DNA from 2 places in the Ketogulonicigenium vulgare WSH-001 genome. Region 2 is predicted to be linked to the other one. Evidence: riboswitches for the same ligand, from Rfam matches in the RefSeq annotation. Region 2 holds a riboswitch; the other holds the start of a gene.

Region 1 (8,696 bases), on a different replicon from region 2:
ACCATGCGCGCACATGCCCCCGCGCATGAGCAGCATTGGTTCGATATCTATGGCGAGATTGCCCTGACCCGCCAGTCCAAGCGGTTCGAGGCTGCGGCAGCCGCCCTTGGACATGATTACGAGGTCTATGCCTTTCCATTTGACGCGCCGGGCCTGCGGCGGGTCGGCGTTCTGTTTAACGACATCGCGCCCCGAAAACAGCTTGAGCGGATGCAAAAGACGCTGATCGCCGAGCTGAACCATCGGGTGAAAAACACATTGGCGGTGGTGCAATCGGTTGCGACCCAAAGCCTGCATCGCGTGGATCGGCCGGCGCTGGATGGGTTTTTGGGGCGGTTGCAGGCGCTGGCCAGCGCGCATGATCAATTGGTGCAGGGCCACTGGCTGGACGCCAGCATTGATGTGCTGATCCATGCCGTAACCGCGCCCTATCAAGATGAGGGCCCAAGCCGTGTCCAGATCAATGGGCCGGATCTGAAGCTCAACCCAAAAGCCGCGCAAAGCCTGACCCTCGCTCTGCACGAGATGGCGACCAATGCGGCGAAATACGGCGCGCTGTCGGTGCCCGCGGGCCAAGTCGCCGTATCATGGGATTACACCGGACATGATCATATCGCGCTGACATGGGCGGAAAGCGGCGGCCCCGAAATCCTGCAGCAACCCACCCGTCGCGGATTTGGCACGCGCCTTATCCAAGATGTGTTGACCCATGAATTCGGGGCCGAGATCAGGATCACCTATCCGCAAAGCGGCCTGATCGCCACGATCACCGCGCCTGCGGGGGCGATCGTGGCGCCTGTGCGTTAATCCGTCAGCGCCTCGGCATAGCGGTCGGACACTTTGCCCCAGTCAACCACATCCCACCACGCGGTCAGGTATTCGGGGCGGCGGTTCTCGTAGCTGAGGTAATAGGCGTGCTCCCACACGTCGTTCCCCAAAAGGGGCGTGCCCTGCACCTCGGCCACATCCATCAGCGGGTTGTCCTGATTGGGCGTCGATGTGATCTCCAGCTGGTCATCGGCGTTCACGATCAGCCAAACCCAGCCCGAGCCGAATTGCCCTGCCCCGGCCTCTTCAAAGGCAGTGCGGAACGCCTCGTCCGAGCCATAGACGGCGGTGATCGCATCCGAGAGTTCAGCGGACATCTCGCCCCGGCTATCGGCGGGGGCCATGCTTTCCCAAAAGAACGTATGGTTCCAGTGGCCGCCCGCGTTGTTGCGGATCGCGGGGGTAAAGGTGCCAGCATCGGCCACCAGCGTTTCCAGCGTCGCGTCTGCGGGTGCATCGCCTGCGGCAATGGCGTTGTTCAGGTTGGTGACATAGGCCTGATGGTGCTTGCCGTGGTGCAGCTCCATCGTCTGGGCGCTGATCACGGGTTCTAGCGCGTCACTGGCATAGGGCAGTTCGGGCAAGGTAAAGTGGTCGTCCTGTGCAAGGGCGGGTGTCCCTGCAATGGCGGCGACGGCGATAAGGGTGCGGGTCAGCATGGCATTCTCCTTTGTCCTTCGCTGACCTAAACCCCCTGCGCCCAATGGGTTCCCCGATGCGCGCGCGATGGGCCGCAAAGCGCCGATACTGGCCGCGTGATTGAACCCCGCGCCATGTCACGCGTTAGGCAGACAGCGACCCCGCAGCAACCGACAGGTGAAACATGGAAACCGCACCAAACATTCCCTATGCGAAAGTAGAAATGAAAGAGGGCGCATTGACCGTATCCGCTGCCGTCACAACCATTGACGGGCAGTTGCGCTTTCAGGACGCGATCGAGGAGTTTTTGGAAAAGTCGCACGATTGGACGGCGTTTCAGGAACACCGCTCGGCCCAGACCGGCATTATTCAATCGGTCGTGCTGATGCGCAAATGAGAAGGGGCCAGCGTAAGATACGCTGGCCCGCTTTGACGATCAACCCGGTGGGCGTGGCCCGCCGAGGCCGCTTTTGCGCAAGATATCCTCGGGGTCGTTCTGTTCTTCATCGCCGTTATCGAACGGATCGTCGTCACTGGGGTCATCACCCGGCAGGACGTTGTTCTCATCATCGACATTCAACGTATCATCGGGCTGCAAGGGCGAGGGATCATCCTCGCCCAGATCAAATACCGGGGGATTATCGTCGGGGGGCAAAACCGTGCTGCGGGGGTCCGGCTTTTTATCCGTGGTCATGGCAGGCTCCTTTCGCTTGTCATGAACCAAACGCTGTGCAGCCGCGAAATGTTCCCTAGGTCTAATCCGCAGCCCGCGCGCTTTGGTGGTGGCACAGCAGCTTCCAGCCACCCTCGCCCCGCGCATATGTCGACGAACATGTCGCACGATAGCCCTGCGCGCCCTTGCGGCTGGCCAGAGCATCATAGACCAGTGTCAGGCAATGGTCGCTTTCGATCGCATGTTTGTTTTGCAAGGTAACCTGATCCCATCGGGACGCCCCCTCTAGCGTCGAGATGATCGCCTCGCCCATCAAGATGCCCATCGCATCGGGAAACACCATGACCGCCGTTGGCGCCAAGTGTAGCCGGTAAAAGTCAGGGCCGCGCAGCCAAAAGGCTTCTTCCATCGCCCAAATATCATCCTGGATCATCGCCCTGCTCCGTCACATGGGTTCATATGCAGTTTGAAACGTATAACTTGGCGGTCTGTTCCGGATGGCATGGGCCGGCTTGTCGCATGCGCGGGTCGATTAGCGTTATGTGGGCGCTATAACGTCAAGCGCGATGTCAGGACGCTGATGCGCCTGTATCCGCGGAACTTGACACGTCCTCGCCCGCCCTGCATGGTCTGCCCATCATAACCAGGGGTGCTCCGTAAGGGGCTGAGATGCGCGATGCTGCGCGAACCCTTTACAGCTGATCCGGATAATACCGGCGGAGCGAGGGAAACATGTTCATTGGCGCGCAGGTGTCGCTTTATCCTATGACGTCGGATTTTGTCCGCGTCATCCTGTCGGGGTTGGATGCCCTGACCCCCTATCGTGATCGCTTGCGGATCGAGACGGACGATATCTCGACCCTGATGGTCGGCGCGCCGGGGCCGCTTTTGGATGCGATCCGTGATCTGTTTGCCCGCACGGCCAATGATCCCGCGCATGTGACGATGCATGTCACCCTATCGCGCGGCTGCCCCGGCGAGCCGGACGAGCCGCATTGCCGCTGCGATGTGCTTGCCGTCGCGCAGGGCACACCCCTCGCCGTGCGGCAGGCGGATGCACTGGCTGCGGTGCAGGCCGCGCCCGTGATGGGGGTCGAGATTGATGTGCAATTCTCGCTCTATGTACTGGGGCAGGACCGGCATATGGACGAGATCTATGGCTGCATCGATTTTCTGAAAACCTCGGGCACGTTCCTGCGGTCCAAGAATTTCTGCACGCGGCTGCGCGGCGATGCAGGTGCGGTGTTTGAAACCGTGCGGCAGGCCTTTTTGCGGTTCGGCCCGGCCGAGGGGCATGTGACCATCGACCTGACGGCATCCGCCAACAGCCCCAGCGCGCGCTGATCCCAACCCTAAAGGTTTATCATGCTGTTGCGTATTCTAACGCCGCTGCTGCCCTTTGCCGTCTTGTTGGCGGTATGGGAGGTCTATTGCGCGGCTATGGGCGTCTCGCCCCTGATCCTGCCGTCCCCATCGGGCGTGATCCGCGCGCTGGTTCTGAACCGGGCCGAGATTGGCCCCCATGCGCTGGCGACGCTTTGGGTGGCGGCGCTTGGGTTCAGCATTTCGGTGGGATTTGCCTTTGCCACCTCTGTTGCGCTGCACTTTGCGCCGGTGATCGAGCGTGCGGTGATGCCGCTGTTTGTCGCCAGCCAGACCGTGCCGCTGGTCGCGCTGGCGCCGCTGATGATCCTTTGGTTCGGCTTTGGCCTTTTGCCAAAGGTGCTGTTGGTGGTGCTGGTCACCTTTTTGCCGGTGTTGATGAGCCTGCTTTCGGGCTATCGCCAGACCCCGACGGCCTTTGCGGACCTGCTGACATCGATGGGCGCGGGGCGGTGGGCGGTGTTTCGCCGCGCGGTGCTGCCATCGGCGCGGGCGGGGTTTCTGGCGGGACTGCGGATATCGGCCACCTATGCCATTGTCGCCACGATTTTCGCCGAATATGCCGGCGCGCGGCGGGGCCTTGGTATCTATATTCTGGCCGCCAAGAACAACTTTCGCGCCGATCTGGTGCTGGCGGCGGTTGTGGTGTCGGCAGCTTTGACGCTGTCTTTGCTGGGTATTTTGCGCTTGGCCGCCTGGCTGACCGCGCGCGGGCCAGAGGGGCGCCGCGATGCTTGAGGTGCAGGGCCTGACCATCCGCAGCGATACCCGCGATCTGCTCAGTGGCCTGTCGCTGCGCCTGCCTGCTGACGGGATTACCGCCCTGATCGGCCCTTCGGGCTGCGGCAAGACATCGGTGGTGAAATGGCTGGCCGGAATTTTGCCGCCGGGTCTGCGGGGCGAGGGGCGGCTGTCGCTGCACGGCACGCCGATCCCCCGCCCCCATCCCGCCATCAGCTATCAACCCCAAAGCGATGCCCTGTTCCCCTGGCTGACGATCGCCGAAAACGCCGCGCTTGGGTTAGAGATCGCGGGGCATTCGCGCCGCGCCGCGATGGCGCGTGTGGCACCGCTGTTTGCGCCCTTTGGCCTGTCCGGATGCGAGGGTCTGTTCCCCGCGCAACTGTCAGGCGGGATGCGCCAGCGCGCGGCGTTCCTGCGCACCATCGTGCAAGACAGCCCCTTTATTCTGCTGGACGAGCCGTTTTCTGCGCTGGACGCCGTCACGCGCCTGCGGATGCAGGACTGGCTGTTGCAGCGCCTCGGCGCCCGCCCGCGCGGTGTCTTGCTGGTCACCCATGATCTGCACGAGGCGACAAGTCTGGCGGGCCGCATCTTGGTGATGGCGGCGCATCCCGGCCGCATCATCGCTGATATTCCCGTTGCCATCCCCCACGCCGCGCGCACCGAAGCTGTGATGGCTCCGCTGCGTGAAACCCTGAAATCCCTTTTGATCGAGGACGCATCATGATCCGCCCCCTTTTGTTCGCCGCCTGCCTCGGCTTGCCGCTTGCGGCGCAGGCTGAAACGCCCGTGACCATCGCGCTTGATTGGACGCTTAATACCAACCACATCGGCCTTGTGGTCGCGCGCGAGCGTGGATTTTACGCCGACGCCGGCTTGGCGGTGGACATATTGCCCTATTCCGACACCAGCTCTGCCGCGCTGCTGGCTGCGGGGGCTGCGGATTTTGGCTATCTGACCGCGCTGGGGTTCATCAGTGCGCGGGCGGGCGGTGCGGATCTGGTCGCGCTATGGGCCACGATGCAGCACGAGACGGGGCAGTTGGTCTATAACAGCGACAATGCCGCGATCACGCGGCCCGCCGATCTGTCCGGCAAGACATATGCCGGTTTCGGCAGCGCATGGGAGGCCGCCTTGATCGGCACCATGATCCGTCATGACGGCGGTGATCCGGTCTGGGATACGGTGACGCTGGGCACCGGCGCCTATGAGGCACTGGCCAGCGGCGCGGTCGATTTCACGCTTGAGGTCCGCACCTGGGAAGGGGTGAACAGCAGCTTGCTTGGGCGTAACCAATCCGCGTTTCGCTATGCCGATTATGGTATCCCCGATCAGCAAAATGGGTATATCGCAACGCGCGGGGCGGTTTTGGCCGATCATCCCGATCTGGTCGCGGCCTTTATGCGCGCCACGCAAACCGGTTACACATGGGCGGCCGACCACCCCGAAGAGGCCAGCGCGATCCTGATCGCCGCAGGTGACTTTCCGAACCCGGCGCTGGTCAGCGGATCAATGCAAGCCATCGTCGATGGCGGTTACCTGCGCGACGCGGATCGCCCGGTGGGGGGGATCGACGCCGATCGCTTTGCCCAGATGGCCCGCTTTTTGTTCGATGCCGAGGTTCTGACAGGTGCGGACGGCGCCGCCCTGGTCTGGCCTGGTGATATCAGCGACTGGTACGATCAGGACTGGATGCAGCCCTGATTTTCCAAGGCCCTGCCCGGCCCGGCTCGCTGCGCGCACGTCAGATCAGCGATCGCAGCGCGCAGCCCGAGGGCCAGCTATGCGTTCTGATGGTCTATGCGCCCCGCTGTACAAAGGCGTTGCGTTGCACAGAGGGCATGCAGCGCATGTATTGCGGTGCCGCGCTGACCTGACCGCCAAGTGCGGCGGCGGCGTGCCAAGGCCAGCGGGGGTTATAGATCACGGTGCGCGCAATGCCGATCAGGTCCGCCTCGCCATTGGCGATGATCGCTTCGGCGTGGGTGGGCTCGGTGATCAGGCCGACGGCCACGACGGGAATATTCACCGCCGCCTTGATCGCGCGGGCATGGGGCACCTGATAGCCCGGCGCGGGGGTGATCGCCTGGGCCGGATGCAGCCCCCCGGTCGAGACGTTGATTGCATCCGCGCCATGCGCCTCGAGCATCTGCGAGACAGCAATCGCCTCGTCCAAGGTAAAGCCGCCTTCAACCCAATCGGTGGCGGAAATGCGCACCGTCACCGCGCGATCTGCGGGGAAGACCGCCCGCACGGCGTCCAACACCTCTAGCGGGAAACGCGCGCGGTTTTCCAGCGAACCGCCATAGGCATCCGTCCGTTGGTTCGCGAGGGGCGACAGGAACGTATGCAGCAAATAGCCATGCGCCGCATGGATCTGCACGGCGTCGATACCCAAACGCGCCGCCCGCCGTGCGGCATCGACAAAGCCGTCGCGCACGCGCTTTAGCCCATCCGCATCCAGTGCCACGGGTGGATGCGCGCCAGTGTCATAGGGAATCGCCGATGGGGCCTCGGTCTGCCAGCCGTTCGGATGATCGGGCGCGAACGGCCCGCGTCCCAGCCAAGGCGCATCGGTCGAGGCTTTGCGGCCCGCATGGGCCAGTTGGATGGCAATCGGCATATCCGACCATTTGCGCACAGCATCGAGCGTTTTGGCCATCGCGGCCTCGGCCCTGTCATTATACAGGCCGACATCCGCATAGGTGATGCGCCCTTCGGGGACGACGGCAGTTGCCTCGATGGTCAAAAGGCCCGCACCCGATTGCGCCAGCGCGCCAAGGTGGCTGATGTGCCAGTCGGTCATGCAGCCATCAACGGCGGAATATTGGCACATCGGCGCGATGACGATGCGATTGGCAAGATCGAGGTTGCGCAGGCGCAGCGGCGTGAAAAGAGCGGGCTTTGACACGGGATTCCTCATGTATTGCGACAATCAAAGGTGCAGAGCGTGAAAGCGCCGCATGATATGCGGCAAAGGCTTTGGCGGTCACGTCTTGCAGGTCTTTGATGCGAGATGATTGATCTGGCATCGACGATAGCCCGCGGGGCCTGAGGTCACAACGCGCAAAGATTGCAGGTATTTGTGTGACCGCGCCGCAGATAAGCGCGGGCCAAAGATTTCCCTTGGCCCGAACTATGTTACGCGAAGGTGCAGCCCAAATCCTGCAGGCGCTTTTGCACCCATGCGCGATCATTCTCGCCGCGACGGATCGCATCCATCTGTTGCGTCTCGGCCGCGTGTTTGGCGCGCGCGCGGTCATGCGCCTCGGCCACCTGATCAAACGGCACGGCGACGACACCATCTGCATCGCCCAAGATCAGATCGCCCGCCGTGATGACCATGCCGCCGATCGCGATCGGCGCGTTCACGGTGCCGGGGCCGTCTTTATACGGGCCGCGATGCGTCACGCCGGTTGCGAAGACGGGAAAAGAGCCGGCCAGCAGCTCGGCGCTGTCGCGGATCGCGCCGTTGATGACGATACCGCCCAATTTGCGCTGGATGGCATGGGCGACCATCAGCTCGCCGATGATCGCATTGGTCGTATCACCGCCTGCATCAACCACAACAACCTCGCCGGGCTGCGCCAAATCCAGCGCGGCATGGACCATCAGATTGTCACCGGGGCGCGCCTTGACCGTCACGGCGGGGCCGATCATCGGCGCGCCGGTGTACCAAGGGCGCAGATCGGGGCCGGCGGCCACCATCCGGTCCAGCACATCGCTGACATTGGCAACGGGCAGTCCTTGATATTTCGCGACCCAGTCGGGTGATACTTTCCGCGCTGCGGTATAAATTGCAAAATTTCCCATAATTCCCCCCAGAATCACGCCGATAATTCGGCATTCGCCAGCGTTGCCTGATCCAGCACCTGGTCTTGCAGATAATTCAAAATGCCCGTCGCGCTTTGCATCGCCATGTTCCGCAGCGCAGAGCGGCTGGCGCCCGCGATATGCGGCGTGGCGATCAGATGGGGCGCCTGTAACAGCGGCAGATCCTTGGGCGGCGGCTCTTGCGCGAAACTGTCCAGCGCCGCGCCGGCAATCGCGCCGCTGCGCAATGCGCCATCCAGGGCATCTTCGTCGATGATGCCGCCGCGCGCTGTGTTCACGATGAAACCCCGCGTCCCGATCAGGCCAAGTTCACGCGCTCCGATCAGGCCACGGGTCTTGCTCGTCAGGGGGCAATGCAGGCTGACAACGTCACTTTCACGCAGCAAGCGATCCAGATCGCGGGTGACGACGGTGCCCTCGCACAGCCCCTCGTCCATCACGGGATCAAAGGCCATCGTCTGCATTCCCAGCGCCTGCGCCAAACGCGCCGCACGCCGTCCGATATCGCCAAATCCGACGACGCCGAAAACAGCGCCCGCCAGATCCCGTCCGACATAGCCCGCCTTTGGCCAGCCACCGGCCGTCACCGCATGAT
Region 2 (8,696 bases):
CCGATCAGGCGCAAGCGCAGCGTTTTGGTGCCAATGGCGTGCCGTTCTTTGTCATCGACGGCAAATACGGCATCTCGGGCGCGCAAGAGCCTGCCCTGTTTGCCCGCGCGCTGGATCAGATCTGGGCGGAAAGTGGGCGCACAGCGCTGAAATCCTTTGGCGATGCGAATGCAGATGCCTGCGGCCCCGATGGTTGCGCGATCTGAAATAAAAAGCCCCGCATCACGCGGGGCTTTTTATTAGAAACTAAAGGTGACGCCGACATTCACCGCATTGGTGATGATATTCGATTCCAGCGTGCCGCCGGTATCCAGATCGGCCGTATTCATCGAATAGGTGCCTTTATATTCGCCAAACACCGACCAATTATCCGCAATCGGATAGCTGAGGCCCGCAACCCAGGACGCGGCCGGGCCGGTGACCTGATAGCCCAGCGTGCTGCTGCCGGCGCCCTCAACCTCGACATGCGGGATCGCGATCCCCAGACCGCCACCCACATAGGGCGTGCCAAAGCTGAGCGCTTCGGGCCAGCGACGATAGATATTCAGCGTCAGAATGTTCAGCCCGTCGGTGAATTCCAGCGTATCAAGGCCGGAATTTGCCAGAGTCTGGCCATCCGCGTAAACCTTGGCATGTGTGAAATCGAGGCCAAAGCCGATATTGTCATGCCGCCACCACGTGGCGCGAATACCCCAATAGGGTGGCGCCTCCAGCGAATTGCCGTCCCAACCGGCGGTGAAGTCGCGATCCGCCAGCACGCTGTCGCCGTCGATCGTGACGGTGCTGTGGGGGGCGGATTGCACGCCGCCATAAACGCCCAGCTCAACCTCAGCCATAGCGATCGAGGCCGGAAAAACGGCCATCGCAACAAGGGCAGCAGGGATAAGGCGGAGACAAGCGGACATGATGGGACAGAACTCGGGCAAGGATGGCTGGGAAATGGCTATTTCCTCGCAGTTATGCGCTGTCAGGTTAACATGCAATTGACAGAATCGCGCGCTCACGCAGATGCGAGGCATTAAATCGCCATCCCGTGTGATTTTCATCACGCCCTTGGATGGCCCCCCCTGATAATCGGGGCTAGATTGCGGCCCAATTGAAAGGGCAGGCTGATGCAGGACGAACCACAACAGGACGACGCGCTGGGCAATGATGATGCGCATCTGGACGCACCGCGCCGCGATCTGTTGAAAGTGGCTGCGATCGGCACCGGTGTGGTGGCCACGGGTGCCGCCGTCTGGCCGCTGGTCAATCAGATGAACCCCTCTGCCGATGTGCTGGCCGAAGCGAAGATCCGCGTCGATATCAGCGCCGTTCAGCGCGGCGAGCAGATCACCGTCCTATGGCAGGGCCGCCCCGTCTTTATCCGCGCCCGCACCGATGCGGAAATCGCACGCGCGCGCGCTGACCACCCCGATCAGCTACCCGACGGCCTTGCCCGCAACGCGAACCTTGATCCGAACGCCCCCGCCGATGACGCGAACCGCGCGCTCTCGCCTGATGGGATCTGGCTGGTGCAGATGGGCGTCTGTACCCATCTGGGCTGTGTGCCTGTGGGCCAGTCCGGCGATTACGATGGCTGGTTCTGCCCCTGCCACGGCTCGCATTACGACACGGCCGGCCGCATCCGCAAAGGCCCCGCGCCGCGCAACCTTCCGGTACCGCGCGCTATTTTCATCGACGATACAACGATCGAGCTGGGCTGATGCAGGACGGGCGCGATAATTGGCAACCCCGCAGCCGCCTTGGTCGCTGGTTTGAATCCCGCCTGCCGGTGATCGGCTTTGGCCGGCGGTTCATGCTGACACCGACGCCGCGCAACCTGAACTGGATGTGGATCTGGGGCATGGTGCTGGTGTTCACGCTGGTGATGCAGATGGCGACCGGCCTTGCGCTGGCCATGCATTACGTGCCGCATGTCGATCTGGCCTTTGCCAGTGTCGAACATATCATGCGCGATGTGCGCGGCGGCGCGGTGATCCGCTATATCCATATGAACGGCGCTTCGCTGTTCTTTCTGGCGGTCTATTTCCACGTCTTTCGCAGCCTGTTCTATGGCAGCTATCGCGCCCCGCGCGAGGTGACTTGGGTCATCGGCATCCTGCTTTACGCTCTGATGATGGCGACGGCTTTCATGGGTTATGTGCTGCCATGGGGGCAGATGTCGCTGCATGGCACATCGGTCATCACCAGCCTGTTCGGCGCCATCCCGTTCGTGGGCGAGGGGGTCCAAAGCTGGCTGCTGGGTGGCAGCGCCGTCGGCCAGCCGGTGCTGAACCGCTTTTACGCGCTGCATTACCTGTTTCCGGTGCTGATGGTGGCGCTGGTTGCGCTGCATGTCTGGTCGTTCCACCACACCGGCAACAGCAATCCCAGCGGCGTGCCCGTCCGCGACCGCCGCGATACGCTGCCGTTTTGGCCCTATTTCGTGATGAAAGACCTGTTCGCGCTGGCAGTGGTGCTGGTCGGCTTTTTCGCGCTGGTGGGCTTTGCGCCGAATGTCCTCGGCCATCCGGTGAATTACGAACCTGCAAATCCGCTGGTCACCCCCACGCATATCGTGCCCGAATGGTACTTCCTGCCGTTCTATGCGGTGCTGCGCGCCTTTACATCCGACCTGTGGCTGGTGCGGCTGCTGCATTGGGGCAGCGGCGGCGCGGTCGATGCGACGCTGATGGGGGGGCTGGCGATGCTGGGCTTTGGCGTGGTGCTGATGCTGGCGCCGTGGCTGGATCGCGGGCGTGCGATCTCGGGGCGCTATCGTCCCATGCAGCGGATCGCCTTTTGGCTTCTGGTCGCGGATTTTGCGCTGCTGACTTGGGTCGGGGCCATGCCGCCCACCGGTCTCTATCCGACCATCGCGCTATGGGCGACGGCCTATTGGTTCGCCTATTTCCTGATCCTCTTGCCGCTGTCGCCGCTGCTGGAACGCGTGCGCCGCGCCCCCCAGAGTGTTGCCGCCGATTTCGCCCGCCGCCACAACCTGCCGGAGGATGCAGAGTGAAGCGCCTCGCCCTTGCCCTGATGCTGCTGCCCGGCCTTGCTGCGGCCGAGGTCACCGATTTCTCGTTCTCGTTTGACGGCCCGTTTGGCAGCTATGACCGCAACCAATTGCAGCGCGGCTTGCAGGTCTACACGCAGGTCTGCGCCAATTGCCACGGGTTGGAATATGTCGCCTTTCGCAGCCTTGCGGATGTGGGGGGGGCCGCGCTGAGCGAAGATCAGACCCGCGCCTATGCCGCCGGGGTCGAGGTGCCGGACGGCGCAGGCGGCTTTCGCACCGGCATCCCTACCGACTATTTCCTGCAAAGCGCCGAGGAACATGCGCCCGACCTGTCGCTGATGGCCAAGGCCCGCACCGGCCACGCAGGGTTCGAACGGCTGTGGCGCGGCATGGGCGGCGCCGATTACATCGCATCCTATATTGCGGGCTATCGCGAGGCCCCCGCCTGCGCGCCTGCGGACTTTCCCGGCTTTTACAACATCGCCTTTGAAAGCGGTGGTTTCCCGCCCGCATGCCGCGACGGCGATGGCAATCCTACCGTGCCCGGCAGTTGGACGCAGATGGAGCCGCCGCTGATCGGCGATGACGTCACCTATGAGGACGGCACACCCGCGACCCTGACCCAAGAGGCGCAGGACATCGCCGCCTTTCTGATGTGGACGGCCGAGCCAAAGCAGGACCAGCGCAAGACATTCGGCCTGACCGCGGTCGGCTTTCTGGCAGTGCTGGCGTGGCTGCTGTTCATGGTGAACCGCCAGATCTGGGCCCCCTACAGGCCCAGCCGCGCCGCAAAGGATGAGGATTGGTAATCGCCTAGGTAATCCCGCAAAGCAGGATGCGGATCGCTGATCGCCTCCGGCACAGCGCGCGGGGCATGGGCCATGCCACCCGCGACCAGCACCAGATCGTCGGCGATCTGCACGGCATCCTTGGGATCATGCGTCACCATCAACAGCGTCTGCCCCGCGCCGCGCAGGGTCTGGGCGGTCAGCTCCAGCATCTCCACGCGCTGGGCGGGGCCGAGCGCCGAAAACGGCTCGTCCATCAGCACCAGCGGGCGGCCTTCCAGCAATAGGCGCGCCAGCGCCGCGCGGCTTTGCTGCCCGCCGGATAACTGCCCCGGCTTGCGCGCGGACAGGCCGGAAAGGCCGACCTGCGCCAAAGCGTTTTCGATCTGTGCCCGCTCATCGGCGGTGGGCCGCAGCGCGGGGCGCAGCGCGAGGGTCAGGTTTTGCAACACGCTCAGATGCGGGAACAGGTTGTTGTCCTGAAACAGGATGCTGATCGGGCGGCCTTCGGGCGCGCGCGGTGTCAGATCCGCGCCCTCCCACAGGATGCGGCCCGATTGCGCCGCCCAGAACCCCGCGATCACCGACAGCAGCGTCGATTTCCCGCCGCCTGACGGCCCGATCACCGCCGCAAACCGCCCGCGCGCCAGCGTCCAGTCTGCCGAAAGGGCAAAGGCATCTTGCCGAATATTCAACTGGTCAAGTTGCAGCATTCCCGCGCCCCCATTGGTCGAACAGCCAAAACAGGCCAAAGCTGAGGATCACCAGCACCAGACCCACGCCCGCCGCCGCCTCGGTGCGATAGGCGCCCAGCAGGCGCTGCATCAGCAGGGGCAGGGTGGCCTGACCCTCGGCCGCGAAAAAGACGATTGCCCCAAGATCGCCCATCGCCATCGCAGCGGTCAACCCCGCCGCAAAGCCGATCTGGCGGCGCATCCGCGGCAGATAGACGATCCACAGGCGCGCCAAAATAGGCAGGCGCAGCGCCGCCGCCAGTCGGTCATACTCCGCGCGCGCCTGATCTGCGGCGGGGGACAATATGCGCAGCGCAAAGGGCAGCGCCATCAGCGTATTCGCCACCATCGTCACCCCCAGCGCGGCATCTTGCGGTCGCACGAGTCCGCGCAGCAGCAAAAACGCCCCCGCGCCCAGCACCAGCGAGGAACTGGCCAGCGGCACTGCCAGCGCCAACCCGCGCCCGATCCGCCCGCCCAGCAATGCCATCGGCACGGCGATCAGCAGCACCATTGCCACCGCCCCCAATGCAACCGTGACGGAGACCAGCGCTGATGCCCAAACGGTCGCTGGCAGACTACTCAAGCCCATCGCGCCCCGCACCAGCACCGCGCCCAGCGGCAGCAACAGAAACACGGCCATCAACCCGATGGCCACGCCGTCGAACAAACGACTGCCGCCGCCCAATGCAATGCTGCGGCCCAGCCCCGCGCCAAAGCTGGCCGGCCTTGCGATCAGCCCCGCAACACCCGCCGCAACCGCGCAAAGCCCGTATTGCACCAGCGCCAGCCGCGCGGCGCGGGCAAGGTCGAAATCGAACAGCACCGCTTGATAAATCGCCAGTTCCAGCGTCGTTGCGCGCGGCCCGCCGCCCAAGGTGATCGCAACCGCAAAGCTCGTGAGGCAGACCAGAAAGATCAGCACCAGCGCACCGGGCACAACCTCGCGCAGCATCGGCCATTCCAGCACGCGAAACTGCGGCGCGCGCAGCGATCGCGCCAGACGCACGCGTTCGGCCGGAATGCTCTGCCAGCCCTGCAAGATCAGCCGCACCGCCAGCGGCAGGTTGAAAAACACATGCGCCAACACGACGCCGTGCAGCCCGTAAATGGAAAACGGTGGCAGTCCCAGTGCCGCGAGCCCGCTGTTCAGCAGCCCACCGCGCCCGAAAATCGTCAAAATCCCCAGCACCGCCACCAGCACCGGCAGCAAGAACGGCGCGCCCAGCAGCGAGATCAACAGGCCTCGCCCCGGAAAGCTGCGCCGCGCCAATGCGCGCGCCACAGGAATCGCAAGGCCGACCGAGAAGACCGCCGATAAAAACGCCTGCCAGATGGTAAAGCGGATGGCCTGCCAATCAGCGGCAGACAGCGCGCCCGGCCCCACGGCCGCGCGCGCCACCGCCCAAAGGGGCAGCAGGCAAAGGGCAGCGACCGCTGCCCCCAGCCCAAGGTTTATTGCGACAGCGCGTCGCGCCATTCGTCAACCGCCGCCGAACGCAGGGCCTGCGCCTCGTCCGGGGACAGCAGCAAGCTGACCTCGGGTTGCAGCAGCGTGCTCCACCCCTCGCCAAGGCCGCCTTCGGGCATGACGGCGGGATACATCCAGTTCGTTTCGGGGATCGCGGATTGAAACGCAGGCGTCAGCATGAAGCGCAGGAACTGATCCGCAAGCGCGGGCTGATCGCTGCCCGCGAGCTTGCCGGCAACCTCGACCTGCATGTAATGCCCCTCAGAAAACGGCAGGGCGCGCAGCGAATGATCGTTGTCCACCACGATATTATAGGCGGGCGAGGTGGAATAGGACAGCACCAGATCGGCCTCGCCCTCAAGGAACAGGCCCCAGCCTTCGGACCAGCCGGGCGTCACGGTCACGATATTATCCGCAAGATCGGCCCAGATCTGGCCCGCCTCATCGCCGTAAGCCGCCTTGACCCACATCAGCAGCCCAAGGCCGGGCGTGGACGAACGCGGGTCCATGATGATCACGGACGCGTCCGAATCCGCAAGCGCGCGGAAGGATGCGGGCGCAGGGCCACCCTCGCGCCCGATCAGGGCGAAATGGCTCCAGTCATAGGGCAGGAAGGTGGGGTCATCCCACGCGATCGGCAGATCGACATCGGGCGTCACGCCGTGCGGCGCAAACAGGCCGGTCGCCACTGCGCTGGCGGTCAGATTGGTGTCTAGCCCCAGCAGGATATCGGCATCCGATGTGCCGCCCTCCATCTGCAGCCGCGCCAGCAGCGCCGCCCCATCGCCAGCGGCGACGAAATCGACGGTGCAGGCGCATTCGGCCTCGAACGCGGCCTTTACCGCCGGGCCGGGGCCCCATTCGCTGGTGAAACTGTCATAGGTATAGATGGTCAGCACAGGCGTATCGGCAAGGGCAACCCCCGCCGTGATGATAAGTCCTGCGCTGGCCAGTGCTGCGGTCTTCCGCATGGCTGGTTCCTTTCGAAAAGCGCCGGACGGAAAGATGACGTTGGCCGCGAAACCGCGTGCCTTGACCATTCCCTCCGCCGGTATGAGCCGGTTCAGGTTCAACGGGTTCGACAGGCCTTCGCCCGCATCTCAGCCCCAAAACAGGGACACCCCGAGGTGCCGTAAACACTAGCGCAAGCGTGATGGCGCGCAAGCCCTTTCATCGGGTTACACTTTCCCCTAAGTCTGACCCTAACATCTGCAAAGGGGGGAAATAGGCATGAGCCTGAATACATTTGGTCACCTGTTCCGCTTTACCACCTGGGGTGAAAGCCACGGGCCGGCGCTGGGCGCTGTCGTGGACGGCTGCCCGCCCGGCATTGCGGTCGACGAGGCGCTGCTGCAGCATTGGCTGGACAAGCGCAAACCCGGCCAGAACCGCAACACCACCCAGCGGCAAGAGGCCGATGCGGTCGAGATCCTGTCCGGCGTGTTCGAGGGCAAGACCACCGGCACCCCGATCCAACTGCTGATCCGCAACACCGACCAGCGCTCGAAAGATTATGGCGATATCGCCCAGAGCTTTCGTCCCGGTCACGCCGATATCACCTATCACCAGAAATACGGCATCCGCGATTATCGCGGTGGTGGACGCTCTTCCGCGCGCGAGACTGCGGCGCGCGTCGCCGCTGGCGGTATCGCCCGCGAGGTGCTGAAGGCGCTGGCACCGCAGGTCAAAATCACCGGTTATATGGTGCAGATGGGCACACGCTCCATTGACCGCAGCCGCTTTGACTGGGACGAAATCGGCCGCAATGATTTCTGGTGCCCCGATGCCGAAACCGCCGTGCTGTGGAACGACACGCTGGATCACCTGCGCCGCAAGGACCACGATTCCGTCGGTGCCATGATCGAGGTTGTGGCACAGGGCGTGCCCGTCGGCCTTGGCGCGCCAATCTATGGCAAGCTCGACAGCGATCTGGCCAGCGCCATGATGTCGATCAACGCCGTCAAAGGGGTCGAGATCGGCGAAGGCATGGCTGCCGCCGCCCTGCGCGGCAGCGAGAATGCGGACGAGATTTATTACGAGGATGGCGATATCCGCTACAGCTCGAACCATGCGGGGGGGATCTTGGGCGGGATTTCCACGGGGCAGGACATTGTGCTGCGTTTCGCGGTCAAGCCGACCTCGTCGATCCTGACGCCGCGCCAGTCGATCCGCACCGATGGCACGCCGCTCGAGGTCATCACCAAGGGCCGCCACGACCCCTGCGTCGGTATCCGCGCCGTGCCCGTGGCCGAGGCGATGATGGCCCTTGTGTTGGCCGACCACCTGCTGCTGGATCGCGGTCAGACCGGCGGCATTCGCGGTCAGATCGGTTAACAAAAAAGGCCGCCCCTCGGGGCGGCCTTTTCATATCGAACAGGTCTGACGCTTAGGCGTTGACCGAGTCCTTCAGCGCCTTGGCGACGGTGACCTTGACGGCTTTGTCGGCGGGCTTCTCATGGCTTTCGTTGGTGCGCGGGTTGCGCACAACGCGGGCCGGACGCTCGCGGCAATAGAACTTGCCGACGCCGGGCAGGGTTACAGCGCCACCAGCGGCGACTTCGTCGGTGATGATCTTGCCCAGCGCTTCGATTGCTGCGCCTGCGGCTTTCTTGTCGGTGCCGGTCGCTTCAGCAAGAGCCGCAACAAGCTGGGTCTTGGTCATCTGGTTTGCCATGTCGTTCTCCTGTAACGTTGCCGCG

Evidence for each region. Region 2 has a riboswitch for thiamine pyrophosphate ahead of thiB (thiamine ABC transporter substrate binding subunit). Riboswitches for the same ligand answer to the same signal wherever they lie in the genome.
Region 1: linked by a shared signal. The riboswitch ahead of KVU_RS14415 (YkoF family thiamine/hydroxymethylpyrimidine-binding protein) and the one ahead of thiB (thiamine ABC transporter substrate binding subunit) in region 2 are both predicted to bind thiamine pyrophosphate.

The regions. Positions count from the first base shown of each region.
Region 1 is NC_017386.1:126,485-135,180, reverse strand. Features, by position in the region: gene KVU_RS14440 (sensor histidine kinase) at 1-807, shown strand, start outside; gene KVU_RS14435 (superoxide dismutase) at 804-1,487, opposite strand; gene KVU_RS14430 (hypothetical protein) at 1,652-1,864, shown strand; gene KVU_RS14425 (hypothetical protein) at 1,904-2,161, opposite strand; gene KVU_RS14420 (DUF4440 domain-containing protein) at 2,223-2,573, opposite strand; TPP riboswitch at 2,776-2,882, shown strand; gene KVU_RS14415 (YkoF family thiamine/hydroxymethylpyrimidine-binding protein) at 2,873-3,484, shown strand; gene KVU_RS14410 (ABC transporter permease) at 3,506-4,261, shown strand; gene KVU_RS14405 (ABC transporter ATP-binding protein) at 4,254-4,994, shown strand; gene KVU_RS14400 (ABC transporter substrate-binding protein) at 4,991-5,971, shown strand; gene KVU_RS14395 (NADH:flavin oxidoreductase/NADH oxidase) at 6,066-7,178, opposite strand; gene KVU_RS14390 (RraA family protein) at 7,409-8,080, opposite strand; gene KVU_RS14385 (hydroxyacid dehydrogenase) at 8,095-8,696, opposite strand, start outside.
Region 2 is NC_017384.1:2,444,658-2,453,353, forward strand. Features, by position in the region: gene KVU_RS12180 (DsbA family oxidoreductase) at 1-206, shown strand, start outside; gene KVU_RS12185 (outer membrane protein) at 240-905, opposite strand; gene petA (ubiquinol-cytochrome c reductase iron-sulfur subunit) at 1,113-1,706, shown strand; gene KVU_RS12195 (cytochrome b) at 1,706-3,004, shown strand; gene KVU_RS12200 (cytochrome c1) at 3,001-3,813, shown strand; gene KVU_RS12205 (thiamine ABC transporter ATP-binding protein) at 3,774-4,505, opposite strand; gene KVU_RS12210 (thiamine/thiamine pyrophosphate ABC transporter permease ThiP) at 4,492-6,006, opposite strand; gene thiB (thiamine ABC transporter substrate binding subunit) at 5,982-6,968, opposite strand; TPP riboswitch at 7,020-7,132, opposite strand; gene aroC (chorismate synthase) at 7,228-8,331, shown strand; gene KVU_RS12225 (HU family DNA-binding protein) at 8,384-8,671, opposite strand.